DNA from 4 places in the Streptomyces sp. NPDC004788 genome. Region 4 is predicted to be linked to each of the others. Evidence: riboswitches for the same ligand, from Rfam matches in the RefSeq annotation. Region 4 holds a riboswitch; each other region holds the start of a gene.
The links. A riboswitch is a leader RNA that binds a small molecule or an ion and turns the genes downstream of it on or off. The one in region 4 is predicted to bind cyclic di-AMP.
Positions count from the first base shown of each region.

Region 1: another riboswitch for cyclic di-AMP. It lies ahead of ACWEJX_RS36810 (transglycosylase SLT domain-containing protein); the one in region 4 lies ahead of ACWEJX_RS32275 (C40 family peptidase).
Region 2: another riboswitch for cyclic di-AMP. It lies ahead of ACWEJX_RS07475 (transglycosylase family protein); the one in region 4 lies ahead of ACWEJX_RS32275 (C40 family peptidase).
Region 3: another riboswitch for cyclic di-AMP. It lies ahead of ACWEJX_RS27060 (M23 family metallopeptidase); the one in region 4 lies ahead of ACWEJX_RS32275 (C40 family peptidase).

Region 1 covers NZ_JBSGBF010000168.1:197-6,871, reverse strand. The annotation lists gene ACWEJX_RS36825 (ABC transporter ATP-binding protein) at 1-1,227, opposite strand, end outside; gene ACWEJX_RS36820 (cytochrome P450) at 1,330-2,616, opposite strand; gene thpR (RNA 2',3'-cyclic phosphodiesterase) at 2,757-3,317, opposite strand; gene ACWEJX_RS36810 (transglycosylase SLT domain-containing protein) at 3,476-4,300, opposite strand; cyclic di-AMP (ydaO/yuaA leader) riboswitch at 4,305-4,495, opposite strand; gene ACWEJX_RS36805 (UdgX family uracil-DNA binding protein) at 4,834-5,526, shown strand; gene ACWEJX_RS36800 (hydrophobic protein) at 5,651-5,806, shown strand; partial or broken gene ACWEJX_RS36795 (SDR family oxidoreductase) at 5,853-6,675, shown strand, end outside.
Region 2 covers NZ_JBSGBF010000010.1:59,088-67,236, forward strand. The annotation lists gene ACWEJX_RS07465 (cytochrome P450 family protein) at 1-1,262, shown strand, start outside; gene ACWEJX_RS07470 (transglycosylase family protein) at 1,377-2,381, shown strand; cyclic di-AMP (ydaO/yuaA leader) riboswitch at 2,640-2,813, shown strand; gene ACWEJX_RS07475 (transglycosylase family protein) at 2,817-3,515, shown strand; gene eno (phosphopyruvate hydratase) at 3,755-5,041, shown strand; gene ACWEJX_RS07485 (FtsB family cell division protein) at 5,158-5,628, shown strand; gene ACWEJX_RS07490 (DUF501 domain-containing protein) at 5,660-6,208, shown strand; gene ACWEJX_RS07495 (Ppx/GppA phosphatase family protein) at 6,205-7,125, shown strand; gene ACWEJX_RS07500 (NAD(P)/FAD-dependent oxidoreductase) at 7,551-8,149, shown strand, end outside.
Region 3 covers NZ_JBSGBF010000073.1:12,071-20,219, forward strand. The annotation lists gene ACWEJX_RS27020 (DUF2079 domain-containing protein) at 1-362, shown strand, start outside; gene ACWEJX_RS27025 (rhodanese-like domain-containing protein) at 573-1,067, shown strand; tRNA gene ACWEJX_RS27030 (tRNA-Met) at 1,154-1,227, shown strand; gene ACWEJX_RS27035 (MerR family transcriptional regulator) at 1,347-2,096, shown strand; gene ACWEJX_RS27040 (hypothetical protein) at 2,371-2,766, shown strand; gene ACWEJX_RS27045 (PLP-dependent cysteine synthase family protein) at 2,892-3,926, shown strand; gene ACWEJX_RS27050 (MFS transporter) at 3,923-5,173, shown strand; gene ACWEJX_RS27055 (PP2C family protein-serine/threonine phosphatase) at 5,250-6,434, shown strand; cyclic di-AMP (ydaO/yuaA leader) riboswitch at 6,657-6,802, shown strand; gene ACWEJX_RS27060 (M23 family metallopeptidase) at 6,815-7,888, shown strand; gene ACWEJX_RS27065 (aldo/keto reductase) at 8,001-8,149, shown strand, end outside.
Region 4 covers NZ_JBSGBF010000108.1:505-6,674, reverse strand. The annotation lists gene ACWEJX_RS32285 (ATP-dependent Clp protease proteolytic subunit) at 1-380, shown strand, start outside; gene ACWEJX_RS32280 (hypothetical protein) at 388-693, shown strand; cyclic di-AMP (ydaO/yuaA leader) riboswitch at 1,043-1,208, shown strand; gene ACWEJX_RS32275 (C40 family peptidase) at 1,212-1,688, shown strand; gene ACWEJX_RS32270 (ATP-binding protein) at 1,828-2,277, opposite strand; gene ACWEJX_RS32265 (8-amino-7-oxononanoate synthase) at 2,442-3,647, opposite strand; gene bioB (biotin synthase BioB) at 3,790-5,031, shown strand; gene ACWEJX_RS32255 (adenosylmethionine--8-amino-7-oxononanoate transaminase) at 5,024-6,170, shown strand, end outside.

The sequences.
Region 1 (6,675 bases), on a different contig from region 4:
CAGCAGCCGGGTGAGCGTGGTCTTGCCGCCGCCGGACCGGCCGACGAGGCCGATCTTCGTACCGGCGGGCACGTCGAGGTCGAGGCCGTCGAACAGCGGCCTGCCGCCGCCGTGCGCGAAGCCCACCTTCTCGAAGCGCACGTCCCCGGCGCGCGAGCGCAGCGGCTCGGGCGACTCCGGGTCGAGCACGGTCGGCGGCTCCAGGAGCAGCTCGGTGAACTGCGCCGCCTCCGTCATCGAGCTCTCCAGACGCCGGTAGATCTGGTTGAACTCGAACATGATGCGGGTCGCGTTGCCGTAGTAGGTGAAGGCGACGACGACCGCCTCCACGCCGTGGTCACCGGCGCCGAGTGCGAGGGCGAGGACCAGGCCGAGGACGTTGGTGAGCACGGACATCGGTGCGACGACCGTGTCGATGCGCAGGTTTCCGTAGTCCCAGGAGCGCAGGGTGACCCGGCGCGCCTCGGCGAGACGGGAGCGGTTCTCGGCCGCCTCGCGCCGCTCGGCGGCGAAGGCCCGTACCGTGTCCATGTTCCCCAGGCTGTCGGCCACATGGCCGGACACCCGGGCGATGGCCGCCTCGCGCTGGGCGACGAGGGCCTGGCGGCGGCGGATCAGCGGGGTCACGCCGAAGGCGGTGACGAGGATCATCGCCAACAGGCCGACGACGAGCAGCGGTTCGTACGTCCACAGCACGACGCAGGCGAAGCCGAGCGGCACGAAGCTGCCGAGCACGTTGAAGGTGAGGGTGTCGACGAAGTCCTCGAAGCACTTGCCGAAGCCGATGACCCGCTTGGTGAGCGAGCCGGCGAAGTTGTCGTGGAAGAACGTGGCGTCCTTGGCGAACAGTTCGTCCATCCCGACGACGGTGAGGTGCTCGATGCCGAGCCCGTCGACCCGGTTCAGACAGTGCAGTCCGACGCGCCACAGCGCCTCGGAGAAGAGCAGCACGCCCCCGATGCCGAGGACGTACGGCAGCATGGCGCCGGTCCAGCCCCCGCCGCCCCCGCCGCCCACGCCGTCCGCGCCACCGTCGGCGATCCGCGCGACGAGCTTGGCGACGATCAATGGCGCGATGTAGGCGATGCCGATGTTGCCCAGCGCCGGGAGCAGCATCGCGGGCACGGTCATGCGACGGAGCCTGGCCAGCTCACGTCCGTAGTAGCGGAGGGCGAGCAGTACCGGGCCCTTGCCCGGTGTACTGCCGCTCGATTCAGACAATCCCATCACAACCCTGTTTTGTCGGACCGACTGGACAGGGTCCGCAGTGTCCCGCGACGACAGCCGCGCGGTCCAAGCGTTTTTCTCCGGACGGGCGGTCCGACGCCGCTAACCGGCCAGGACGGCGGGGGTGGGCCCGTCGGGCCGTACGGTGAGGCCGTAGGCGGCGCGTTCGGGGACGGACCGGAAGCGCGGGGCGTGCGCCGGGAGCAGGAGTTCGAGGAGCGCGACGGACTCACGGAGGGCGAACTGCAGGCCCAGGCAGGCGCGGGGCCCGACGCCGAACGGGAAGTAGCTTCCGGGGTGGGCGGGGCGCCGGCCCGGGGTGGTGAAGCGCGTGGGGTCGAACTCCTCGGGTTTCTCCCAGAGTTCGGGGTCACGATGGGTGAGGTAGGGGCAGACGACGACGTCGGTGCCCGCCGCCACCGCGTATCCGTCGAGGACGTCGTCCTCGGCCGCGCAGCGCGGCAGGATCCAGGCCGACGGATAGAGGCGCAGGGTCTCGTGGACGAGCGCGGAGACCGCCTGCTGCCGTTCGGGTGAGCCCTCGGGCCCGGCGGCGAGCACGCGCTCCCGCTCCTCGGGGTGCCGGTCGAGGAGGAGGTGCAGCCAGGTGAGGGTGGTGGCGGTGGTCTCGTGGCCGGCGAGCATCAGGGTGACGAGTTCGTCGCGGATCAGCCGGTCGGTGTACTCCGGACGGGTGCGGCCGGCCTCGACGAGGACGTGCAGGAGTCCCGGCCCGTCGGGGCCCGCTTCGCCGTCGCGGGCGGCGGCGACGGCGTGGTGCGCCACCGCGTCGATCCGCGCCAGCTCGGCGGCCACGGCCTCCCGCGCGGTGGCGCTGTCGGCGGGCAGGCTCGGCATCGCGGCCACCACCTCGGGGAGGGTGGCCAGTTCGCGTTCCGTCGCGGCGTCGAGGGCGTGCCCGGTGAGGGAGCGCCAGATGGTGTCCAGGGCGAAGCGCCGCATCTCCTCGCCGAGGTCGAAGACCTCCCCCGTACGGGCGTACGCGTCCCAGCGCGCCGCGGTCGTCCGGGCGGCCGCGGCGATCCGCTGCTCGTAGCGGCGCATCCCGCGTCCGGTGAACTGGGCCTGGAGCATGCGGCGTTGGCGCTGCCACGCCTCGCCCGTCGCGGAGAGCACCCCGTCACCGACGAGCAGCCGGGCCCGGTGCGAGCGCTTCACGTACCGGTCGGGGCGCACGGCGAGCACCTGCCGCACCGCCTCGGCGCCGGTCACCACGACGGTGGGCCGCTCCCCGATCCGCACCCCGGCGACGCCGCCGTGGGCGTCGCGCGCCCGGGCGAAGAGGTCGACGAGCTCTCCGCCGCCGGCCCGCCACCGCTCGACGGCGGCGGCGTCCAGTTCGGGCACTTCACGCGGGGCTGCGGCCACGGGCTGCTCCTGGTTCGGCGGAACGGGTGCAGCACGCACTGTAGGAGAGCGGCCACGCGGGGCGACACCCCGCCTTTCGGCGCGTCAGGCCGGTCGGCGTCTTTTTCAGCCCGTCAGGGCCGGTCGGTGATTTCGGCCCGTCAGGGCCGGTCGGCGGGCTCGCCGAGGGGCCAGGACTCGATGTCGCGGTAGCGGATGGGGGCGGGACCGCGGCCGAAATTGCTGCCGACGAGGTGCAGGCGTTCGGTGCGCCAGGAGCGGCCGGTGAAGCCGGCGAGACCGGCGGCGACCGCGGTCACGGAGGCCGTGTCGCCGCGGCGGGCCCGGGCGAGGGTGAGGTGCGGGCGCAGCGGGCGGTCCTCGAAGGGGATGCCGCAGGCCTTCACGAGGGCGCGGACGTCCGAGGCGAGCAGGTGCAGCCCTTCGAGGTCGCCGGCGATGCCGCTCCACAGCACCCGCTCGTCGAAGTGGCCACCGCCGCGCAGCGCCAGCTCCAGGGGTCGGCGCGCGGCGGCGAGCTCCGCGAGCGGCCGCCGCAGCGGCGGGACGGCCGCGGCGGGGAGCTCGCCGAGGAAGGCCAGGGTGATGTGCCAGTCCTCGATGCGGTTCTGCCTCAGGGTCGGGTACGCCTCATAGGCGGGCCGCAGCTCGCGGGCCAGCTCGTCCTTCGCTTCGTCGGGCGGCGCCAGGGCGATGAACACCCGGACGGTCGCGCTCCGGGGGTCCGGGGACTCCGGAGACTCCGGGGCTTCCTGAGGCTCCTGCGGCCCCTGAGGTTGATCCTTCACGCAGGACTTCGTACCTCTTTTCGTACCGCCCGGTCCATTCGGGAGCCGGGCGGTCCGAGAAGAGGAAGGGCTCAGTAGGCGCCGAAGACGTTGTCGATGGAGCCGTACTTGGCGGCGGCGTAGTTGCAGGCCGCGGTGATGTTGGCGACCGGGTCGTACACGTCGCTGGAGGTGCCGGCCACGTGGTACGCCTGGAAGGTGGGGTCGATCACCTGGAGCAGGCCCTTGGACGGGGTGCCGGCGACGGCGTTGGAGTCCCAGTTGTTGATGGCCTGCGGGTTGCCCGAGGACTCGCGCATGATGTTGCGGTAGATGCCGTCGTAGCTGCCGGGGATGCCGTTGCGGGCCATGACGTCGAGGGCCTCGCGGATCCATCCGTCGAGGTTGTTCGCGTACGTGCCGGAGGTGCCGGTCGTGGCGGCCGTGGCCGCGGCCGCGGCCGGGGCCGACGCCTGGACCGCGGTGGCCGCGCCCGCCGCGCTCGCACCGGTGCCGGTGAGCCGCGGGGCCGTCGGGGCCTGCTTCGACGTCGGGTCGACGGTCAGCCTCAGACCGGGCCGGATGAGCCGGGGGTCGTGGCCGATGGCCCGGCGGTTGTCCTGATAGAGCTTCTTCCAGCCACCCCTGACCGCGTACTTCTCGGCGATGCCGGAAAGCGAGTCACCGACGACGACGGAATACCGGACCGGACCGGCCTGCACGGCCTTCCGTACGGCCGTCTGCGCCACGGCCTTTTCGACTGCGACGGTCTGTGCCGCGTGCGGCTCGGCCGCCACGGCGCTCGACGCCCCGGCCAGCGGCACGGCGAGTGCGGCGCTGCCGGTGAGGCCGGCGACGGCGAGGGAGCGAGCGAGCGGGGTGCGCTTGGGGCGTCGGTGCTTCCCGGGTCCACGCATGGCGAATTCCTCTCCTCCGCCTGCGAGGTGAGCTGTCGGGTTCGGGCAGGAGATGCCCGGCCGCGGCAGGCACGGCTTCACCCCTAGCCGGCCCGGAATCCCGGGACCGGCGGCAAACCTGGGTCCCCCGCTCCTGCCGGACGAGTGTGGTGAGTGCGGTTCCCGGGCGGTGGCAGGATTCGGCGTTTCCGTCCGGTTGCGGCGTGACCGTATGCGAAAACAAACGGCGAAAACAAGACGGAATTAGCGGACCGAAAATGACCTTTCCCGGAAACACAAAAGGATCATTCCGCTTACCTGGAGCCGATTCCCCAACCCTTTCCGGAAAGTACGGACTTGACGCCGCGCCAGCATCGGGCGGGCCGGCTCGACCGTGACCCGAATCACCCGCGTCACCCTCGCCCCGCCTTATCTACTAAATGCACTCATGAGGCAGCTCATCCGCATTTCTCCATTTGAAGAGAATGGGTGATTATCGTCCGATTTGCCCGGCAGGATTCGGGGTAGCCGCGAAGGCGAGCGGAGGTACTGCCATGAACGGCACCCATGACGACGGCGCCGGCCCCGGCCCCGGCCCGGAGGCGTACGACGCCACTCCCTTCCTGCCGGCGCGCGGCGGCATCCCCGCCCACCGGCGGGCCGCGGCGGACTGCCGGGGCTGCCCGCTGTACGAGAACACGACCGGGACGGTCTTCGGGCGAGGCGACGCGCACGCGCGACTGATGCTGGTCGGCGAGCAGCCCGGCGACCAGGAGGACCGGGAGGGCGAGGCGTTCGTCGGGCCGGCGGGCCGGCTGCTGTCACGGGCGCTGCGCGAGGCGGGCATCGACGAGGACGACGTGTACCTGACGAACGCGGTCAAGCACTTCAAGTTCACCCAGGACGAGACCCGCAAGCGCCGCATCCACAAGGCGCCGAGCCTGCGCGAGACCCTCGCCTGCCGCCCCTGGCTGCTCGCCGAGCTCCGGCTGGTCTCGCCCGAGCTCGTGGTCACGCTGGGCGCGACGGCGGGCCGCGCGCTGCTCGGGCCGTCGTTCCGGGTCGGCACCGACCGTGGCGTACCGCGTCCGCTGCCGGACGAGGGGAACGGCTCCGGGAACGGGGACCTGCGGGTGCTCGCGACCGTCCATCCGTCGGCCGTCCTGCGGGCGGGGGGCGGCGGGGACCGCGAGGAGCTGTACGCGGGTCTGGTCGCCGACCTGCGGACCGCCGCCGACGCCCTGTGACCGCGGGGAGCGCGGGGAGCGCGGGGAGCGCGGGGAGCGCGGGAGGTTGAAGGGGTTACGGACACCGAGGGCGGGTAGCCGCGCAGCCAAGCGCTACCGAACGTGTCATCGAAGGAGGCGCGTCATGATCGCCCTGCTCCTCGTCCTGCTGATTCTGCTGCTGCTCTTCGGCGTCGGATTCGCCGCCCACGTGCTGTGGTGGATCGCCCTGGCCGTGCTCGTCATCTGGCTGCTGGGCTTCCTGGTGCGCGGCTCGGGCAACCGCTGGTACCGCTGGTGAGGCGGCACCAGCGCATGTCCCCCTGCCGAGCGCGTGAGGAGCCGCCATGATCCGCACGGCCGATGTGGTCACGTTCCTGGAGGGTCTCGCCGTGCGACGGGACGTGCGTCGCCAGTCGCAGCCGTTCGCGGGACGCACCGTGGTCGTCACCGGCGCGAGCGCCGGTGTGGGGCGGGCGACCGCGCGTGCGTTCGGGGCGGCGGGCGCACGGGTGGCGCTGCTCGCCCGGGGCCGGGTGGGGCTCGAAGCGGCGGCCGAGGAGGTCGAGCGGGCCGGTGGCGAGGCCCTCGTCGTGCCGGTGGACATGTCCGTGCCGGAGCAGGTGGAGCAGGCGGCGGACCGCGTGGAGAGTAGGCTCGGCCCCGTGGACGTCTGGGTGAATTCCGCCTTCACCTCCGTGTTCTCGCCGTTCCTGGGGGTCGGCCCGGAGGAGTACGAGCGGGTGACGGCGGTCACGTACCTCGGCTGCGTCAACGGCACCCGGGCGGCCCTGCGCCGCATGGTGCCGCGCGGCTCCGGCGCGGTCGTCCAGGTGGGCTCGGCGCTCGGCGAGGCGTCGGTGCCGCTGCAGGCGGCCTACTGCGGGGCGAAGCACGCCGTGAACGGGTTCACCGCCTCGGTGCGCATGGAGCTGCTGCACCGGAAGAGCCCGGTGGCCGTCACCGTCGTCCAGCTGCCGGCCGTCAACACTCCGCAGTTCTCCTGGGTCCTGTCGCGGCTGCCGCGCCGGCCACGGCCCGTCGCCCCGGTGTACCAGCCGGAGGTGGCGGCCCGGGCGGTGCTGCACGCGGCGCGCCGGCCACGACGCCGCGAGTACCTGGTCGGCGCCTCGACCGCCGCGGCGGTGCTCGCGCACCGGCTCGCGCCCG
Region 2 (8,149 bases), on a different contig from region 4:
TGCACGAGCAGCCGTCGACCCCCGCCCCCGAGCTCTTCACCTGGGAGTTCGCCACCGATCCGTATCCGGCGTACGCCTGGCTGCGGGAGCACGCGCCGGTCCACAAGGCCACCCTGCCGAGCGGGGTCGAGGCGTGGCTGGTGACGCGGTACGCGGACGCGCGGCAGGCGCTGGCGGACCAGCGGCTCTCGAAGAACCCGGCGCACCACGACGAGCCGGCGCACGCGAAGGGCAAGACGGGGATCCCGGGCGAGCGCAAGGCCGAGCTGATGACGCACCTGCTCAACATCGACCCGCCGGACCACACCCGGCTGCGCCGGCTGGTGTCGAAGGCGTTCACGCCGCGCCGGGTCGCGGAGTTCGCGCCGCGTGTGCAGGAGCTGACCGACCGGCTCATCGACGGCTTCGCGGAGAAGGGGAGCGCGGACCTCATCCACGAGTTCGCGTTCCCGCTGCCGATCTACGCGATCTGCGACATGCTCGGCGTGCCGCGCGAGGACCAGGACGACTTCCGCGACTGGGCCGGGATGATGATCCGGCACGGCGGCGGGCCGCGCGGCGGGGTGGCGCGGTCGGTGAAGAAGATGCGGGGCTATCTCGCCGAGCTCATCCACAAGAAGCGGGAGGAGCCGGGCGACGACCTGATCTCCGGTCTGATCAGGGCGTCGGACCACGGCGAGCACCTCACCGAGAACGAGGCCGCCGCCATGGCCTTCATCCTTCTCTTCGCCGGTTTCGAGACCACGGTCAATCTGATCGGTAATGGTGTGTATGCCCTGCTTCGTCACCCGGAGCAGCGTGCCCGCCTCCAGGAGTCGATCGCGGCCGGGGAGACCGGGCTGCTGGAGACCGGGATCGAGGAGCTGCTGCGGTACGACGGGCCGGTGGAGCTCGCGACCTGGCGCTTCGCCACCGAGGCGCTGACCATCGGCGGCCAGGACATCCCGGCCGGCGACCCGGTCCTGGTGGTGCTCGCGGCCGCGGACCGGGATCCGGCGCGGTTCGACGAGCCGGACACGCTGGATCTGGCGCGCCGCGACAACCAGCACCTGGGGTACGGCCACGGCATCCACTACTGCCTGGGCGCGCCGCTGGCGCGCCTCGAAGGGCAGACGGCGCTCGCGACGCTCCTGACTCGCCTGCCGGACCTGCGACTTGGGGCCGATCCGGCGGAACTGCGGTGGCGCGGCGGGCTCATCATGCGTGGCCTGCGCACGCTTCCGGTGGAGTTCAGCGCTTCCCACAAAGCCGCGCGGAACTGACGGAGCGTCAAAGCTGTGATCTTCGCGTGATCTGCGCTGCATCGACTTGTGACGTGCGTTCGAATGCCGCTACGTTCACCCGCAACCTCAGCAGTCACGCGAAAGGCACTCCGCATGCGCTCCGGGAACGGACGTCACCGCAGACCCCGCCAGGCCCCCGCGATCGTCGTCGCCGCGGGAGTCACCGGCTCGGCCATGGCGCTGCCGCTGCTCGCCACCGGCTCCGCCTCCGCCGCCGACGCACCGACCTGGGACCGGGTCGCCGAGTGCGAGTCGGGCGGCGCCTGGAGCGCCAACTTCGGCAACGGGCTCTACGGCGGGCTCCAGTTCACCCAGGAGAGCTGGGAGCGGCACGGCGGCCTCGCCTACGCGCCGAGCCCCGACCTCGCCAGCCGCGCCCAGCAGATCGCCATCGCCGACAAGGCGCTCGCCGCCGGCGACACCCAGTGGGCCACCTGCGCGCCGATCGCCGGCCTGAAGAACGACGGCAGGAAGCCCGCCGTCGACCCGGGCCCGGCCACCACTCCCGCGCAGCCGGCCGCGCCCCAGGAGTCGAACCGCACCGAGGGGCTGCCCGCCGAGTCGGGCACGAAGACCACCGAGCCCTCGTCGAGCGCCACGACGCCCACCGCGCCCACCACTCCGGCCGCCCCGTCGACTTCGGCCACGCCGACCACGCCCGCCTCGCCGGACGCACCCACCACTCCCGTGACGCCCGGCACCTCCGTGACGCCCGGTACACCCGATGGTTCCGGTACGCCCGGTACGCCCGGTGCGTCCGAAACGGCCCCCACCGGCACCGGCAAGCACCGCGGTGACGCCGCGACAGAAGAACCGGGCGATACGGACGGCACGCCCGAATCCGGACGGCACGCCGCTCCGACCGGCGACGCGGCCGCGGACAACACGGACAAGACGCCCAGTGCGGACGAATACACCGTCAAGCCGGGTGACAGCCTGTCGGACATTGCACAGCAGAACGCCCTGCCCGGCGGCTGGACCGCGCTCTACGACGCCAACAAGAAGACGGTCGGCACCGACCCCGACCTCATCCTCCCTGGTCAGAGCCTTGAGTTGAACCTCGGGAAGACCGCGCCCCAGGTCACGCCTGAGGGGTAGTTAGGGGCTGAATGTCCGGTTCTGTGCAAGTGAGACATGAGTCTCTCTTGTCGAACGGCCGTGTCACGTCCGCAAACTTTGCGCGTTTCGCCCCTCACCTGCACAAACGTCACCTGACGGAGTGCAAGTAGGGGCGATTTTTCCGGGTTGATGGGCTTTGAACTTCCGCCGGGGGTGTGTCTACGGTCGTGACCGCTCGCCACCGCGGGCCCCGCCGACCGGTACGCCGAATCCTGCCGCCGGACGCCGGGAACAGTCGTCGCGCAAGCGCCGAAGGCAGGAGCGGGGGACCCAAGGTAAGTGCCGGCCCCGGCCGTTGAGACAGACGGCCGACGACCGGCTTGGGGTGGAGCCGCGTGCAAGGACACGCGGCCGGGCAACTCACTCGCCCGAACCCGACAGCTCACCTCGTAGGCGTCGGTGAGGAGAACTTCCATGCTGCTTTCCGGCAAGGGCAAACACCGTCGTCCCTCCAAGGCCACCCGCGTCGTCACCCTCGCCGGTGTCGCCGGCGTCGCCGTCGCCGCCCCGCTGATGACCGCTGGCACCGCCTCGGCCGCCACCGCCTCCGAGTGGGACGCCGTCGCCCAGTGCGAGTCCGGCGGCGACTGGTCCATCAACACGGGCAACGGCTTCTACGGCGGCCTGCAGTTCACCAACTCCACCTGGGCGGCCTACGGCGGCACCGCCTACGCCTCCCGCGCCGACCTGGCCTCCAAGTCGCAGCAGATCGCCGTCGCCGAGAAGGTCCTGGCGGGCCAGGGCAAGGGTGCCTGGCCGAGCTGCGGCGTCGGCCTGTCCAGCGCCTCGTACGACGGCGGCTCCGCCGAGGCCCCGGCCCCCGCCCCGAAGCCGGCCGCGCCGACGACCACCACCCAGCGCACCGCCGAGCAGCCGACCACCCGCAGCGAGAAGCGCACCGCGCCGAAGGCCGCGAAGACCGTCACCACGCCGACCGGCAAGAAGGTCGCCAAGGGTGACGGCGAGTACAAGGTCAAGGCCGGCGACACGCTGAGCAAGATCGCCCAGACGCACCACGTCAAGGGTGGCTGGCAGAAGCTGTTCCAGCTGAACAAGAACATCGTCCAGGACGCCGACCTGATCTACCCGGGCCAGCAGCTCCACCTCAAGTGAGCCTGACGGCTGTCCCCCCGCGGTGACCCTGGAACGGGCCCGGAGCCTGTGCTCCGGGCCCGTTTCGTACCGATCGGTAACCGGGTTCTTTCGTCCCCCAATGCATGCCCTTGGGTCCTTTTTCGTCCCAGGGGGCGGGCGCCCGGCTGGCCGGAGCCCCCGCGCCGGTTAGGCTCTTGTCGCAAGGCGAACGAGACCTTGCCGCATGCGTCACAACCAGCGTCACATCCCAGAAGGAGATGCTCGTGCCGTCCATCGACGTCGTCGTAGCCCGGGAAATCCTGGACTCCCGAGGCAACCCCACCGTCGAGGTCGAGGTCGGCCTCGACGACGGCAGCACCGGCCGTGCTGCCGTTCCCTCCGGTGCCTCCACTGGTGCGTTCGAGGCCATTGAGCTCCGCGACGGGGACCCCAACCGCTACCTCGGCAAGGGCGTCGAGAAGGCCGTCCTCGCCGTCATCGAGCAGATCGGCCCGGAGCTCGTCGGCTACGACGCCACCGAGCAGCGCCTGATCGACCAGGCGATGTTCGACCTGGACGCGACCGAGAACAAGGGCTCGCTCGGCGCCAACGCCATCCTCGGTGTCTCGCTCGCCGTCGCGCACGCCGCCTCCGAGGCCTCCGACCTCCCGCTCTTCCGCTACCTGGGCGGCCCGAACGCGCACCTGCTGCCCGTTCCGATGATGAACATCCTGAACGGCGGCTCGCACGCCGACTCCAACGTGGACATCCAGGAGTTCATGATCGCCCCGATCGGCGCGGAGTCCTTCTCCGAGGCCCTGCGCTGGGGCACCGAGGTCTACCACACCCTCAAGAAGGTCCTGAAGGACAAGGGCCTGTCCACCGGCCTCGGCGACGAGGGCGGCTTCGCCCCGAACCTCGGCTCCAACCGCGAGGCCCTCGACCTCATCCTCGAGGCCATCAAGCAGGCCGGCTACGTGCCCGGGAAGGACGTCGCGCTCGCCCTCGACGTGGCCGCCTCCGAGTTCTACAAGGACGGCTCGTACGAGTTCGAGGGCAAGTCCCGCACGGCCGCCGAGATGACCGAGTACTACGAGGAGCTCGTCTCCGCGTACCCGCTCGTCTCCATCGAGGACCCGCTGTTCGAGGACGACTGGGCCGGCTGGAAGACCATCACCGACAAGCTCGGCACCAAGGTGCAGCTCGTCGGCGACGACCTCTTCGTCACCAACCCGGAGCGCCTCGCCCGCGGCATCGAGGAGGGCACCGCCAACGCCCTCCTGGTCAAGGTCAACCAGATCGGCTCGCTGACCGAGACCCTGGACGCCGTCGAGCTCGCCCAGCGCAACGGCTTCAAGTGCATGATGTCCCACCGCTCCGGCGAGACCGAGGACGTCACCATCGCCGACCTCGCCGTCGCCACCAACTGCGGCCAGATCAAGACCGGCGCCCCGGCCCGCTCCGAGCGCGTCGCCAAGTACAACCAGCTGCTGCGCATCGAGGAGATCCTCGACGACGCCGCGGTCTACGCCGGCCGCAGCGCCTTCCCGCGCTTCAAGGGCTGAGCTTCACGGGCTGACCTGCCCTGACGCTGTAGTTACGGACGTCCCCGCACTCGGTCCCGTACCGTGTGCGGGGACGCACGTTTGATCAGACACGCGACGCAGGGGAGCCGCTGGACATGGCCGTGAAGGACCGGGACCGGTTCTCGACCGCGACCCGGATCAGGCTGCTCGGCGAGCAGACCGCTGCCCGTGTCTACCGCTCCCAGACCCGCCGCCAGGCCGCCCGCTCCCGGCTCACCGGCCGCGCGGCCTTCCTCGCGCTCGTCGTCTGCTCGCTCGTGGTGGCGCTCGCCTACCCGATGCGGCAGTACGTCTCCCAGCAGGGCGAGATCGCCGACCAGGAACGCAAGGCCGCCGACGCCGCCCGCCGGGTCGAGGAGCTGCGGGACGAGAAGGCCCGGCTCCAGGACCCGGCCTATGTGCGCCGGCTCGCCCGCGAGCACCTGCACTACGTGATGCCCGGCGAGACCGGCTTCACCGTGAACGACCCCGACGCGCAGGCCCGGCCGCGCACCGACCAGGGCGGCACGGACCGCCCCTGGTACGACAACCTGTGGGACGGCGTCGACAACGCCGACCGCCGCTGACCCACCCGTACCACCGACGACCAAGGCAGACATGGAAACGCCCCCTCCGCAGACCGAACGCACCGAGCCCACCGCCGCCGACGTCGCCGCGTTCGAGGCCCAGCTCGGCCGGCCGCCGCGCGGCCTGCGCGCCATCGCGCACCGCTGCCCGTGCGGCAACCCGGACGTCGTCGAGACCGCGCCCCGGCTCCCCGACGGCACGCCGTTCCCGACCACGTACTACCTGACCTGCCCGCGCGCCGCCTCCGCCATCGGCACCCTGGAGGCCAACGGGGTCATGAAGGAGATGCAGGCCCGGCTCGCCACCGACCCGGAGCTGGCCGCCGCCTACCGCGCCGCGCACGAGGACTACATCGCGCGCCGCGACGCCATCGAGGTCCTGGAGGGCTTCCCGAGCGCCGGCGGCATGCCGGACCGGGTCAAGTGCCTGCACGTGCTCGTCGGGCACTCGCTGGTGGCCGGCCCGGGCGTGAACCCGTTCGGCGACGAGGCGCTGGCGATGCTGCCGGAGTGGTGGGCGAAGGGCCCCTGCGTCACCCCGTGCGTGGACGAGCCGGACAAGGAAGAAGGCGAGAAGTGACCCGGGTCGCCGGAATCGACTGCGGTACGAACTCCATCCGCCTCCTCGTCGCCGACGTCCATCCGGTCACCGGCGAGCTGATCGAGCTGGACCGGCGGATGACGATCGTCCGGCTCGGCCAGGGCGTCGACAAGACGGGCCGGCTCGCGCCCGAGGCCCTGGAGCGGACCTTCGCCGCCTGCCGTGCCTACGCCGAGGTCATCAGGGAGTTCGGCGTAGGCGCCGACCGGCTGCGCTTCGTCGCCACCTCCGCCTCCCGCGACGCCGAGAACCGCGAGGAGTTCGTCGACGGCGTCGTCGGGATCCTGGGCGTCGAGCCCGAGGTCATCACCGGCGACCAGGAGGCCGAGTTCTCCTTCACCGGCGCCACCGGCGAACTGCACGGCGACGACCGCCGCCTGGTCGTCGACATCGGCGGCGGCTCGACCGAGTTCGTGGTCGGCAACAAGCACGTCGAGGCCGCCCGGTCCGTCGACATCGGCTGCGTACGCCTGACCGAGCGGCACGTCCGGCACGACCCGCCGACCGCCGAGGAGGTCGCCGCGATCCGCGCCGACGTGCGGGCCGCGCTCGACCTGGCCGCCGAGACCGTGCCGGTCACCGAGGCCGAGACGCTGGTCGGCCTGGCCGGCTCGGTCACCACGGTCGCCGCGATCGCGCTCGGCCTGCCGGAGTACGACTCCGAGCGCGTCCACCACTCCCGGATCTCCCGCGCCCAGGTCGACGAGGTGGTGGCCCGGCTGCTCGGCTCCACCCACGACGAGCGGGCCGCGATCCCGGTGATCCACCCCGGCCGGGTCGACGTGATCATCGCGGGCGCCCTGGTGCTGGAGGAGATCATGGAGCGCACCGGCGCCGCCGAGGTCGTCGTCAGCGAGCACGACATCCTCGATGGGATCGCGCTATCCGTCGCATAGTGCGTGCCTATAAGCCCCTGTGAGGCAGGCTCTGAGGATCCTCCGATACCCCTCCGGGGCACCTTGTGGAGCGGTCCGGCGAAAAGCTTCGTGAAGTTCTTCACAAGAGAATGGGCTCGGAAGGCCCTCCAGGAGCCCTCCTGGAGGGCCTTTGGCCCCTCCGAGGGGCTTCCCAGGGTCCTTTCCCAGGCGTGGGGGCCACTTCGCTCGAAGTTTCCATCGTGTGAACGCGCCCTGCGGTTCGGCGTTAAGGAAGGCTCTCCGGGCCAGTTCACAAGGGGTGAACAACGTTCGCCCCGAGCCCTTGGTTCCTTTGCTCGAACATGACGTGGGTCACGTGGGCGGCGGAGTGTAGCAGAGGTGCCCATCGAGCTTGTGAAGGGGCGCACGAGCCACCCCTCCTGAGGGGGTGGATACTCGGATGCATGAGCACCACGGAGCGTCCCAGGATCCTCGTAGTAGGCGGTGGGTACGTAGGTCTGTACGCGGCACGGCGCATCCTCAAGAAGATGCGCTATGCGGAGGCGACCGTCACGGTCGTCGACCCGCGGTCGTACATGACCTACCAGCCCTTCCTCCCCGAAGCCGCCGCCGGCAGCATCTCGCCGCGCCACGTCGTCGTCCCGCTGCGACGCGTCGTGCGCGGAGCCGAGGTGCTCACCGGCCGGGTCACCACCATCGACCAGGACCGCAAGGTCGCCACGATCGCGCCGCTCGTCGGCGAGGCGTACGAGCTGCCGTTCGACTACCTGGTCATCGCGATGGGTGCCGTCTCCCGCACCTTCCCGATCCCCGGCCTCGCCGAGCAGGGCATCGGCATGAAGGGCATCGAGGAGGCCATCGGCCTGCGCAACCACGTCCTCGAGCAGCTCGACAAGGCCGACTCGACGACCGACGAGGAGGTCCGCCGCAAGGCGCTGACCTTCGTCTTCGTGGGCGGCGGCTTCGCCGGCGCGGAGACCATCGGCGAGGTCGAGGACATGGCCCGCGACGCGGCGAAGTACTACCAGAACGTGAAGCGCGA
Region 3 (8,149 bases), on a different contig from region 4:
TCGCCCACGCCGCCGAACTCATCCCTGACGGCGCCACCGTGGAGGCCGACAACGCCGTGGCCCCGCGGCTGACCCGCCGTACCTCCGTCGTCCTCGCCGACGGGACCCCGCGAGGCGCGGACTGGGTGCTGCTCGGCGTGCACGGCCGGACCTTCCCCTTCCACTCGGTGGAGGAGCAGCAGGCACGGGTCCGGATGCTCCTCGACCACGGGTACGTGGAGGTGTGGCACCGGGACGGGGCGGTGCTGCTGCGCCGTGCCGAGACCCGGCCGATCCCCGGCATGCGGGTGCCGGGCCCGGACAGCACACCGGTCCGCGAGCGGGTGCCGGCCGACGTCGGGCACAACCCCTTCGGGCGGTGAGGCGCGACGCCGGCCCGCACGCTCCCAGCGGACGCCGAGCGCCGCCAGCCGCTCCCCGTCCGCCACGATGTCGATCTCGTAATGTGACGCGTTCCGGTGCGTGAGATTCGCGGCGATCGACGACCGACGCCCGGGAATCCCCGGCAGAACCCCCCGAGCACCGTGGATCACCCCTTCAGCGCGGTGATCATCATCTCTAGATTGATCACCATGACGACGACAACGAACCAGGTCAACGCCGTTCTCCGCACTCCGCCGGCCTCCCCGGCCGCCGCTGCCGCCTACTTCTCGGCCAGCCTCGCCTTCCACGCCGACGTCTCCGACGTCGCCTCCGCGCTCGCGGCCGCCGCCGACGGCGGAGCCGACCCCGGCTTCGTCGTGCTCGACTCCCGCAGCACCGCCTCCTGGGACCAGGGCCACGTCCCCGGCGCCGTCCACCTGCCGACCGCGCTCATCCCCGAGCAGGCCGAGCAGCTCCTCGACAAGAACGTCCCGGTCGTCACCTACTGCTGGGGCCCCGGCTGCAACGGCGCCACGCGCGCCGCGCTCGCCCTCGCCGAGCTGGGCTTCCAGGTGAAGGAGATGCTGGGCGGCTTCGAGTACTGGGTGCGCGAGGGCTTCGCGTACGAGACCTGGGAGGGGCCCGCGCAGAAGGCCGCCGACCCGCTGACGGCCCCGGTCGACGCGGACGACTGCGGCTGCTGAGCCGGCCCGCACGGACCCCGCGCGGATCCCGCACGGAAATGGATTTCCGAGCATGGGCATCCATGCCGTAAGGTGGTGTTCACCGACGCGGGGTGGAGCAGCTCGGTAGCTCGCTGGGCTCATAACCCAGAGGTCGCAGGTTCAAATCCTGTCCCCGCTACTCAGTAGCACGAAGGCCCGGATCCGATGAGGATCCGGGCCTTCGTCGTATTCCGCGATGTGCGCCCCTGCCGCGTCTCGCTTGACCTTGACGCAACGTCAAGATCTAGCGTTCCCGTCATGGAGTGGTCGATCCAGGAGATCGCCAGAAAGGCCGGCACCACCAGCCGCACCCTTCGCCACTACGGCGAGTTCGGGCTGCTGGAGCCGAGCCGGATCGGCGCGAACGGTTACCGGTACTACGACCAGGCGGCGCTCGTCCGGCTGCAGCGGATCCTGCTGCTGCGCGAGCTCGGGCTCTCCCTGCCCGCCATCGCCGAGGTCCTCGAAGGCCAGCGGGACACCTCGGCCGCCCTGCGCACGCATCTGGCCCTCCTGGAACAGGAGCGCGAGCGCATCGGGCGGCAGATCGAGGCCGTGCGCACCACTCTCCACAAGACCGAGACGGGAGAGGAACTGATGGCGGAGGAGATGTTCGACGGCTTCGACCACACGCGGTACGAGGCCGAGGTCACCGAGCGCTGGGGCCGCGAGGCCTACCAGAAGGGCGACCGCTGGTGGCGCTCGCTCAGCGAGGCGGAGAAGAAGGCGTTCCAGGACGAGCAGGCCGGCATCGCCCGTGACTTCGGCGCCGCGGCCCGGGCGGGCCTCGCGCCCGACAGCGACGAGGTGCAGGCGATCGCGCGGCGGCAGTACGACTGGCTGTCGGCGGCGCCGACCGGGCCCGCGCCGACGAAGGAGTACGTGATCGGGCTCGGCCGGATGTACGTGGACGACCCGCGCTTCACGAAGAACTACGACAAGCACGGGGAGGGCACGGCGGTGCTCGTACGCGACGCGATGACCGTGTTCGCGGAGCGGAACCTGTAGGGGTCGGGATCCCGGATCCGAGGTCCGGGATCCAGGGCCTTGGATCCAACATCCCGGATCCAAGGTCCGGCATCCAAGGTCCCGGATCCGAGAACCCGGATCCCGGATCCAAGATCTCGGATCCAAGATCTCGGATCCAAGATCCAAGATCCAGGATCCGAGAACCGAGAACCGGGATCCCGGATCCTGGATCCGGGACGTCGGACGAACGGTGGCCAAAACCGCGCCTGTCCTTTTGCGCGGCCCCCTCGCGCCCCGTAACCTCACGCGCACCATGAGTGACCACAGCGTGACCCGATTGCGCAGGGCAGGACGGCGGGCGCCCGCCGTCCTGCTCCTGTTCGCGCTCGTCGCGCTCATCGCCGGGGTCTGCCACGGCGCCCACGGCCACGCCCTGCCCCTCGCCACCGGAACCACCGGCACCAGCCTCACCGCGCCGCTTCCGGCGCACGGCTGCGAGCGGCACGGCGAGGGCTGGTCGTTCGACGCGCAACTGCCCGCGCAGGCCACGGGGACGCAGTTCTCCGCGCCCGGCGCCGGCGGCGCCGTCCTCGTCCCGCACGACGAGGTCTTCCCCGAGCACCCGCACGCGCGCTGCGTCCGCAGCAGGGCGGGACCCGGCCCGGAGCCGGGCAGTCTCCTCGTCGCCCTCGGAGTGAACCGGAACTGAGCCGGGTCACGTACGCCGCCGCGTACGCGCACACGACCCCGGCTCCTTCCGTATGCCCGCACGCTGCGAGCACGTCTCGCACACCGCGTACGCGGGCGCACTCACTCCAAGGGACGCGACCCCCCATGACACACCCCGCCAACCTCCTCTCCGTCGTCGAGCAGACCGTCGGCAACACCCCCGTGCTGTGGATGGACGACGGCTACTGGGCCAAGCTCGAAGGCTTCAACTTCGGCGGCATCAAGGACCGCGCCGCGCTCCACATGGTCGAGCAGGCCCGCCGCCGCGGTGAGCTGCGGCCCGGCGCCCCGATCGTCGAGTCCACCTCCGGCACCCTGGGCCTGGGCCTGGCGCTCGCCGGGATCCTGCACGGGCATCCGGTGCACGTCGTCACCGACCCCGGTCTGGAGCCGATCGTCGAGCGGATGCTCGTCGCGCACGGCGCCCGGGTCCACGTCGTCCCGGAGCCGTCGCCGACCGGCGGCTGGCAGCAGGCCCGGATGGACCGAGTCGCGGAGCTGCTGCTCGCCCTCCCCGGGGCGTGGTGGCCGAACCAGTACGGGAACCCCGACAACCAGCAGGCGTACGGCGGGCTCGCCGCCGAGCTGTCCGAGCAGCTGGACCGGATCGACGTGCTGGTCTGCGCGGTCGGCACCGGCGGCCACTCGGCCGGCGTCTCCCGCGCGCTGCGCGCCACCAGCAGCCCCGCGCTCGAACTCGTCGGGGTCGACTCGGTCGACTCCACCGTCTTCGGCCTGCCGGCCGGCCCGCGCCTGATGCGCGGCCTCGGCTCCTCCATCCACCCGGCCAACGTCGACCACGCCGCCTTCGACGAGGTCCACTGGGTGGCGCCGGCGGATGCGGTACGGGCCGCGCGCCGGCTCGCCGCCCGGCAGTTCGCGACCGGCGGCTGGAGCGTGGGCGCGGTCGCGCTGGTCGCGGGCTGGCTGGCCCGGACCCGGCCGCGCGGCACCCGGATCGCGGCCGTCTTCCCCGACGGGCCGCAGCGCTACTTCGACACCGTCTTCAACGACGAGTACTGCGCGGCGCACGGGCTGCTCGACGGTCCCGTACGGGAGGAGCCGGAGGCGTACGCGGAGGGCGAGCCGGTCACCGGCTGGACCCGCCGGGTGCTGACGCGCGAGGAGCCGGTCCGTTGAGCACGACCACCCTGGGGCGCCGGGCCGGGATCTGGAGGCAGAGCCGCAGCTTCGACCCGGCCGTGCGGCTGCTCTTCCTCAACCAGCTCACCATCAACCTCGGCTTCTACATGCTGATGCCGTATCTGGCGGCCCATCTCGCCGACGGCCTCGGCATGGCGGCCTGGGCGGTCGGGCTCGTGCTCGGCGCGCGGAACCTGTCGCAGCAGGGCATGTTCCTGGTCGGCGGCGCGCTCGCCGACCGGCTCGGCTTCAAGCCGCTGATCGTCGCCGGGTGCGCGCTGCGGACGGTCGGCTTCGGGGCGCTCGCGTTCGCGCAGTCGCTGCCGTGGCTGATCGCCGCCTCGCTCGCGACGGGCCTGGCGGGCGCGCTGTTCAACCCGGCCGTGCGGGCGTATCTGGCGGCGGAGGCGGGCGAGGAGCGGCGCGTGCAGGCGTTCGCGCTGTTCAACGCGTACTACCAGGCGGGCATCCTGTTCGGGCCGCTCGTCGGGGTGGCGCTGACCGGGGTGTCGTTCCGGCTGACGTGCGTGGTGGCGGCGGTGCTGTTCGCCGGCCTCACCCTCGTACAGCTGCGGCATCTTCCCGTACGGCGCAAGGCCGTGGAGCCGGCCCTGGAGGGGGAGGCGCGGGGGCAGTTCCGGTCGGTGCTCGGGAACCGCACCTTCTGGCTGTTCTCGCTGGCGATGACCGGCTCGTACGTGCTGTCGTTCCAGGTCTATCTGGCGCTGCCGCTCGCGGCGGACGGCACGGCGGCGACCACGGCCCTGTTCGTGGTGTCGGCGCTGGTCGCGCTGGCCGGACAGCTGCGGATCACCGCCTGGTGCAAGGCGCGGCTCTCGCGCGAGCGGTGCCTGGTGCTCGGGCTGGCGCTGATGGGGGCGGCGTTCCTGGTGCCGGCGACGCTCGGGCGCCCGGTGCCGGCGCTGCTGCTGTGCGCGGCGGTCCTGGCGGTGGCGAACGCGGTGCTCTACCCGTACGAGATGGACACCGTCGTCGCCCTGTCCCGGGGGCGCTGGGTGGCCACCCACTACGGGCTCTACAACACCGTGTGCGGGGTCGGCATCACGCTGGGGAACCTCGGTACGGGCGCCCTGCTCGACGTGACGGGCTGGTCGGCGGCGCCCTGGCTGGTGCTGTGCGCGGTCGGGCTCGGGTGCGCGGCGGCCATGGCGGCGCTCGCGCGGAGCGGACGGCTCGCCGTAAGCCAACCGGCCGAGGAGGAGTCGCCGAGCCGCGCGGGGTGACCGCACCCTGGGGAGGGCGCGGTTCCGTCCGCCGCCCGGGACCGGGACCAGGGAGCACAGGGTGGCGCGAGCGGCGGTGCGGCGCGGGCGGGCGGAGGCCCCCAGGGGCGACCCCGACGCGTACCGGGGCGCCCGGCGCTTCCTCCGTGCGCTGCCGCCGCTGCTGATCGTGGGCGGGGTGCTCTACGACCTGGCGACCCCGCCCACCTTCACGGCGGCGCCGCTGTACTCGGCGGCGCCGCTGATCGCCGCGCCCTTCTTCTCGACCCTGACGACGCTGCTCACCGGCATCGCCGCCGTGCTCGCGAGCATCGGCCTGCACTTCTACAACGGGACCGCCGACACGATCCCCTCGCTCACGGAGACGCTGACCGTGGTGACGGTCGCGGCGCTCGGCCTGCTGATCAACCGGGTGGTGCGGCGCAGCGGCGAACGGCTCGCCTCGGCGCGGGAGATCGCGGAGACCGCGCAGAAGGCGGTGCTTCCGGCGCCCGCCGAGCGGATCGGCGGGCTGCGGATCGCGGCCCGGTACGAGGCGGCGCGGGCGGACGCGTTCATCGGCGGCGACCTCTTCGCGGTGCAGGACACCCCGCACGGGGTACGGCTCGTGGTCGGCGACGTGCGCGGCAAGGGGCTCGACGCGGTGGAGGCCGTCGCGGTCGTCATCGGTGCCTTCCGGGAGGCGGCCGAACAGGAGTCGAGCCTGGAGGGGGTCGCGGCGCGGCTCGAACGGGCGCTGGCCCGGGAGGGCATGCGGCGGGAGGGCCTCGACGCCGTCGAGGGGTTCACGACGGCGGTCCTGGCCGAGGTCCCGCGTTCGCCGCGGGGCGGGGAGAGGATCGTACGGGTGGTGAACCGCGGCCATCCCGAGCCGCTTCTGCTGTACGAGGACGGGGGCGTGACGCCGCTGCGGCCGAGCGAGGCGGCGCTGCCGCTGGGGATGGGGGACCTCGGGATGTGGCCGGACCGGGCCGACGAGTCGCCGTTCCCGCTGGGCGCGACGCTGCTGTTCTACACGGACGGCCTGTCGGAGGCGCGGGACGCGGCCGGGGTCTTCTACGACCCGGGGGCGCGGCTCGCGGGGCGGATCTTCCCGGGGCCGGAGGAGCTGCTCGACGCGCTGGTGGCGGACGTGCGCCGGCACACGGGCGGGGGTTCGACGGACGACATGGCGCTGCTCGCGGTGAGCCGGCCGGCGGTGGGGCAGCCGGAGCGGCGGCGGACGATGCCGGTGGTGCCGCCGGCGGGGCCCCGCTCATGACGCGGTCGCCACGGGGTGTAGTCGACGGGTCTCCCTCCGATAACAATTGACGTAACGTCAGATGTGCAGGGTGATCCCGGTCGCTTCTGAACGGGGCTCAACTCGGGCGATTCCCTCCCAATTCAGCGAATGATCAAGGGGGACGGCTTGGAATCGGGTGCCCGTGTCTATTAACGTTCGATAACGCAGCGCGGTCGTCCCAGCCGTCGCAAGAGGCGGCACCGTGCGCACGCGCCGAATCCCGCAAGGGAACCGGGGAACCACCACTTGGGGTGAATCGGGCCCCGCCGCACCCGTGCGGCACGTCCGTAGGAGACCTTCCTGCTCCGAACCCGTCAGCTAACCCGGTAGGCGAGAAGGAAGGAAAGGAGAGCGCCTCCGTGGCCTCCAACACCCCCGCTCCGCATACCCCCTTCGCCTCCTACGACGCCCCCGGCGCGGGCGGCACGGACGGGGCGGCCGAGGAGTGGAACCCCACCGAGGACTCCCTGCGCGCCCAGAGCCGTTCCGGCGGGCGCCACCGCGTGGTCAAGCAGCGCTCCAACTTCGCCCGCTCCTCCACCGTTCTCGGCGTCGGCGTCATCGCCGCCGTCGGCGCCGGTGGCCTGGCCACCGCCCAGCAGAAGCCGCCGGTCTCGATCGCCCTGCCGGACCTGCCGGACGTCGACCTGCCCGACGCGAGCGAACTCCCGGGCGTCGGCGAGCTGATCGGCCACGACGACCACGCCGACTCCGCCGGCAACGGCAACACCCAGCCGCTCACCGCCCTCACCTACACCACCGCCGAGGACGAGACCGCAGGCGGCACGACGCAGACGTCGGCCGACGCCGGCGAGGCCCTGCGCGCCCGCATCCTCCAGCAGGCCGAGCAGCAGCAGGCCGCCGCCGACGCCGCCGAGAAGGCGACGGCAGAGAAGGCAGCCGCCGAGAAGGCGGCAGCGGAGGCCGCGGCCAAGGCCGACGCGGCGGAGAAGGCGGCCGCCGAGGCGAAGAAGCAGGCGGAGGAGGAGGCCGCGGCGAAGGCCGAGGCCGAGCGCCTGGCCAAGCTCGCCGCCAGCTACTCCCTGCCGACCTCCTCGTACACGATCACCTCCACCTACGGCGAGGCCGGCTCGATGTGGTCGTCCGGCTACCACACCGGCCTGGACTTCGCGGCTCCCACCGGCACCCCGGTCAAGGCAGTCCACAGCGGCACCGTGAAGTCGGCCGGCTGGTCCGGCTCCTACGGCTACCGGATCGTCCTGGAGCTGGAGGACGGCACCGAGGTCTGGTACTGCCACCTCTCCTCCATGACGGTCGCCGTCGGCCAGTCCGTCTCCACCGCCGACACCATCGGCCGTGTCGGCGCCACCGGCAACGTCACCGGCCCCCACCTCCACCTGGAGATCCACACCGCCTCCGGCGACCGCATGGACCCGGGCGCCTGGCTGCGCTCCAAGGGCCTCGACTACTGAGCCGGTCCTTCAGGACCGGCCGGTGTGGAGAGCCGGCCGGCGTTCAGGACCGGCCGGCGTTCAGGGCCGGCCGGCCGGAATAGGCCCGGTGGGGCGGGGGGTTGATCAGCTCATGACCTCTCTTCGCCAGCTGGGCACTTCCGACCTGCACGTCTTCCCGCTCGCCCTCGGCGGCAACGTCTTCGGCTGGAGCGCCGACGAGGCGCAGTCCTTCGCCGTCCTCGACGCCTACGCCGCCGCCGGCGGCAACTTCGTCGACAC
Region 4 (6,170 bases):
TCGGCACGGTCTCGTGCGAGGTGGAGACCATCTGCCTCGGCCAGGCCGTCGGGCCGGCCGCGGTGCTGCTCGCGGCGGGTTCGCCGGGGCACCGGCTCGCACTGCCGGGCTCGCGGATCGTCCTTCAGCAGCCCTCGCTCGACGAGCCGTTGCAGGGACAGCCCAGCGATCTGGACGTCCACGCCCGCGACTTGCTCCGGCAGCGGGAGCTGATCTCCGGGATGCTCGCCGAACACACCGGCCAGGAGCGGGGCCGGATCGACGCCGACCTCGACCGGACGACCGTGTTCGACGCTCCGGGCGCCCTCGCGTACGGCCTGGTGGACCACGTCATCCGCAGCCGCCGCGACGGCGGGACCGACGGCGCCGGGCGGGTGTGAGCCGGCCATGGTCCCGGAACTGCCGCCGCTGCCCGCGCTCACCCGCGCCGAGGGCGAGTTCGTCGACGCGTATCTCGAAGTCGTCGATCTGCTCGGCCGGATCAATCCATCCAGGACCTCGCATACCTATGGGGCGCTACGGGCCGCCCAAGCGCTGGTCGGACGGGCGACGGCACTGCGGGAGGCGCTGACGCTCATGCACGCGCGGGGCGAGAGCGAGGTGCACGCGGACACATTGGCCCGCGCGCTGCGGGTGTTGGACGGAGAGCGCCGCGCGGCTCGCGTCACCATGCCCCGGCAACAGGTGAGTTGACAGGAGGGCGTGTCGTGTCGAGGTCCACTCGGGCCAGCGGAACGCCGGAATCGATCCCCCTTTCGGCGTAGTCGACGTATCGACATAGAGCTCAGCTGTGTTGCGCAACAGGTGTACGCATCTGGCGGAATCGGGCCCTTCCACCCCTGGTGGCGGACTCGTCGCGCAAACCTCGGACGATCACCAAACCTGACTGTCCACCCGAATGGATCAGTCGTGAGGAGCCTCACATATCGCTGTTTCCACTCGGATTTCGGCGCGGGCGTGGGTCAAGATCCCTGTCGACGACAAGCCCCCGCCACCCGAGGCGGGGCGGTCCGGGCGGACGCCGAGTCCTGCCGCCGTCCCGGATGTCTGGTCGACAGGAGTGGATCGGCAGGAGTGGAGGACCCGAGCAACACGGGACGTCCGAGCGATCGGAGCCGTCCCTCGGGGTGAAGCCGCAGCCGCGGCCGGGCATCTTCGCCTGCCCGAACCCGACAGGTCATCCTTCACAGGCGGCTGACGAAGGGTTGCGCATGACTGCGCAGATTCATGTCCCGTCCCTGCTGTCCCGGGCCGGAGCCGTCTCGGCTCTCACCCTCGCCGCCGTCGGCGGCACGCTGCTCGCACCAGGAGCGGCGCCGGAGGCCCAGGCCGCGAGCTCGTACGCCAACACGGCACTGAGCGTCGCCGCCTCGAAGAAGGGATCGCCCTACCGGTACGGCGCATCAGGCCCCACCAGGTTCGACTGCTCGGGTCTCACGCTCTACTCGTACAAGAGGGCGGGCAAGACGCTGCCCCGCACCGCGCAGCAGCAGTACAACACCACACGCCACGTCTCGGCGGCGAGCCGCCAGAAGGGGGACCTGGTCTTCTTCCACTCCGGTGGAAGGGTGTACCACGTCGGGATCTACGCGGGTAACAACGCGATCTGGCACTCGCCGAAGACCGGCTCGTGGGTGAAGCTCGACCGGATCTGGACCTCGAAGGTCTACTACGGCCGGGTCCGCTGACCCGTCGCACGGGACCGGTCGGCCAATCGGCCGGTCGTCCGGCCAAGCGGTCGACCCGCCAGGCGGTCGGCCGGTCAGGCGGCCGGCCGGTCAGCTGGTCGTCCGGTCAGCCGGTCGGCCCGCCGAGGCGGCCGTCCGGTCAGCCGGGGACCGCCGCCGGCCAGGGCAGCTCGATCCACACGGTCTTGCCGCCCTCGGCCGTCGGCGTCACCGACAGTCGGCCGCCCGCCTCGGCGGTCAGCGAGCGGATGATCATCATGCCGCGGCCGTTGTCCTGCTGGACGGCCGCCGGCAGGCGCCTCGGCCAGCGGGGATGGCTGTCCGTCACCCCGATGCGCAGCCGCTCGTCCCGCTCCAGACGGACGTCGATCGTGAAGGTGGGCGACTGTCCGAAGGTGTGCTGGACGGCGTTGGTCGCCAGTTCGGAGACGATGAGCCGGACCGCGTCGGCCGTGTCGGCGTTGTCCACGGGGTCTCCGACGTCACCGAGCCCCCAGGAGGCGAGCACCTCGGCGACGTACCTCCGCGCGGCGGGGACCGATGCGGGGTCGCTCGGCAGCGTGACGGTTGCTTCCTGCTGGTCTGCCATGGCGACGCTGTCCCTTTCCCCTCCGGGCCCGGCCCGGGTTGCGCTTCGCGTCAGACTGCCACCGATCGTGCGGCCCTGGGCGGCGATCGACCAAGTTATACGGATATCTGTCGCCCGAAGCGGTGAACCGTGCGACGGGCGACCCGACAGCCGCGGGACATCCCCTATACGCCCCGCGCGCCCGGCGGAGCCGTCCGCACGATCGTGGTCACCGCACGCTCGATCTCGGCGTCGGTGAGGTCCGCGCGGGCGGTCAGCCGGAGCCGGGAGATGCCGTCGGGGACGGACGGCGGGCGGAAGCAGCCGACGGAGAGGCCGAGTTCGCGGCAGGCGGCGGCCCAGCCGAGGGCCTCGTTCGGGCCGGGGGCGCGCACCGAGACCACCGCGGCGTCGGGGTGGGCGGCGGTGAGACCGGCCTCGGTGAGCAGCCGGTGCAGGGTGGTCGCGACCGTACGGGCCCGGGCCGCGAGCCCCGGATCGGTGGCGATCAGCCGCAGCGCGGCCAGCGCGCCGCCCGCCGCGGCCGGAGCGAGGCCGGTGTCGAAGATGAAGGTGCGGGCCGCGTTGACCAGGTGCTCGATCACCCGGGCCGGGCCGAGCACCGCACCGCCCTGGCTGCCCAGCGACTTGGACAGCGTCAGCGTCGCCACCACGTCCGGCGCGCCCGCGAGCCCCGCGGCGTGCAGCGCCCCGCGCCCGCCGTCGCCGAGGACGCCGAAGCCGTGCGCGTCGTCCACGACCAGGCCCGCGCCGTGCTCCCGGCAGGCCGCCGCGAGCTCCGTGAGCGGCGCCCGGTCGCCGTCCACGGAGAAGACGGAGTCGCTGACCGCGAGGGCCCGGCGGCCCAGGTGCGCCGCGAGCGTCTTCGCGACGGCCTCCGGGTCGGCGTGCGGGACCACCGCGGTCTCGGCGCGCGCGAGCCGGCAGCCGTCGACGATGGAGGCGTGGTTGGCCGCGTCGGAGACGATCAGCCCGTCCCGGTCGGACAGCGCGGTGAGCGCGGCCAGGTTGGCGGCGTAGCCGGAGGAGAAGACGAGCGCCGCCTCGAATCCGCAGAAGTCGGCGAGTTCGCGCTCCAGGCGGGCGTGCAGCCGGGTCGAGCCGGTGACGAGCCGGGAGCCGGTGGCGCCCGCGCCCCAGCGGAGCGCCGCCTCGGCCGCCGCCCCGGTGACCTCCGGATGGCGGGTCAGGCCCAGGTAGTCGTTGCTCGCGAGGTCGAGCAGCTCGGACTCGGCGGCCCGGGGCCGCAGCGTCCGTACGAGACCGGCCTCTGCGCGCTGCCGCGCGGCGGCCTCGGTCCAGTCGAAGGCGGCCGGGCGCGGGCCCGGCGCCTCCCCGGAGGACGGCGGGTCCACGACGTACGACGGCATGGCAGATCCTTTTGTAGGCAGCGCACAGACCCTAACCGGCCGCGGCCGAGGTCAGGGTGTGGTCATACACACACCTCAAACGGGGCCGTTTGTTCAGATCCTCCTTGGCCGCGGGGCGTGCCGTAGGCCAGGATCAGCCCTTATGGACCTGCTGAACACCCTGGTGGAGAAGGGGCTGCGGCGCGAGTCGCCGACCCGTGAAGAAGCGCTCGCCGTGCTGGCGACCTCCGACGACGAACTGCTCGATGTGGTGGCCGCGGCCGGCAAGGTGCGCCGCCAGTGGTTCGGGCGCCGGGTGAAGCTCAACTATCTCGTCAACCTGAAGTCCGGGCTCTGCCCCGAGGACTGCTCCTACTGCTCGCAGCGTCTCGGCTCCAAGGCCGAGATCCTCAAGTACACGTGGCTGAAGCCCGAGGAGGCGTCGCAGGCCGCCGCGGCCGGTGTGGCCGGCGGCGCCAAGCGGGTCTGCCTGGTGGCGAGCGGCCGCGGCCCGACGGACCGGGACGTCGACCGGGTCGGCAAGACCATCGAGGCGATCAAGGAGCAGAACGAGGGCGTGGAGGTCTGCGCCTGCCTCGGTCTGCTCTCCGACGGCCAGGCCGAGCGGCTGAAGGCGGCCGGCGCCGACGCGTACAACCACAACCTCAACACGTCCGAGGGGACGTACGGGGACATCACGACCACGCACACCTACGCGGACCGCGTGGACACCGTGACGAAGGCGCACGCCGCCGGTCTGTCCGCCTGCTCCGGTCTGATCGCGGGCATGGGCGAGAGCGACGAGGACCTGGTCGACGTCGTCTTCGCGCTGCGCGAGCTGGACTCCGACTCGGTGCCGGTCAACTTCCTGATCCCGTTCGAGGGCACGCCGCTCGCCAAGGAGTGGAACCTCACCCCGCAGCGCGCGCTGCGGATCCTGGCGATGGTGCGGTTCGTCTGCCCGGACGTCGAGGTCCGGATCGCGGGCGGCCGCGAGGTGCACCTGCGCACGATGCAGCCGCTGGCGCTGCACATCGCCAACTCGATCTTCCTCGGCGACTACCTGACGAGCGAGGGCCAGGCCGGCCAGGCCGACCTGGACATGATCGCCGACGCGGGCTTCGAGGTGGAGGGCGCGGGCACGACGACGCTGCCGGCGCACCGGGCCGATGTCGCGGCGGTCGCGGCGGGCGGCTGCGGTTCGCACGCCGAGGCTTCCGGCGGCTGCGGTTCGCACGCCGGGGACGGCGCGGGCTGCGGCTCGCACGCGGAGGCCGGTGGCGGCTGCGGGCCGTGCGGTGGCGGCGCGGTGACCGAGGCGGCCGCGGCGGCCTCCGAGGCGCGTACGGACCTGGTCGCGGTGCGCCGCCGCGGCGCCGGCACGGACCTCGCCCCGAATGCGTAACGACGAGCTGCTCGCCCTGGACCGGGCACACGTGTGGCATCCGTACGGGCCCATGCCTGGACGTACGGAGCCACTGGTCGTCGAGTCCGCGTCGGGTGTCCGGCTCCGCCTCGCCGAACCGGTGCACGGTCAGGCCGAGTTGATCGACGGCATGTCCTCGTGGTGGTCGGCGCTCCACGGCTACAACCACCCCGTCCTCAACGAGGCGGCACACGGCCAGCTGGACCGGATGAGCCACGTCATGTTCGGCGGGCTCACCCACGAGCCGGCCGTGCGGCTCGCCACGCGCCTGGTCGAGATCACCCCGGAGCCTCTCCAGCACGTCTTCCTCAGCGACTCCGGCTCGGTCTCCGTCGAGGTCGCGGCCAAGATGTGTCTGCAGTACTGGCGCTCGGTGGGCCGGCCCGGCAAGCAGCTCCTGATGACCTGGCGCGGCGGCTACCACGGGGACACCTGGCAGCCGATGTCTCTGTGCGACCCCGAGGGCGGGATGCACGAGCTGTGGTCGGGCGTGCTCCAGCGCCAGGTCTTCGTCGACGCGCCGCCGGTCACGTACGAGGAGTCGTACGCCCGGATGCTGCGGGAGCAGATCGCTCTCCACGCGGACGAGGTCGCCGCGGTCATCGTGGAGCCGGTGGTGCAGAACGCGGGCGGGATGCGGTTCCACCCGCCCGCGTACCTGCGCGTCCTCCGCGAGGCGTGCGACGAGCACGGGGTCCTCCTGATCTTCGACGAGATCGCGACCGGCTTCGGCCGTACGGGCACGCTGTTCGGCGCCGACCAGGCCGGCGTCTCACCCGATGTGATGTGCGTGGGCAAGGCGCTGACGGGCGGTTACCTGTCGATGGCGGCCACGCTCTGCACGACGGAGATCGCGGAGGGCATCTCGCGCGGCGAGGTTCCCGTCCTGGCGCACGGGCCGACCTTCATGGGCAATCCGCTGGCCTCAGCGGTGGCCTGCGCTTCGATCGACCTGCTGATGTCCCAGGACTGGGCCCTGGAGGTCAAGCGCATCGAGACGGGACTCCGCGAGGGGCTCGCCCCCGCCGCGGAACTCCCCGGTGTGCGCGAGGTGCGGGTGCTCGGCGCCATCGGCGTCGTCCAGCTCGACCATGACGTCGACATGGCGGCGGCCACGG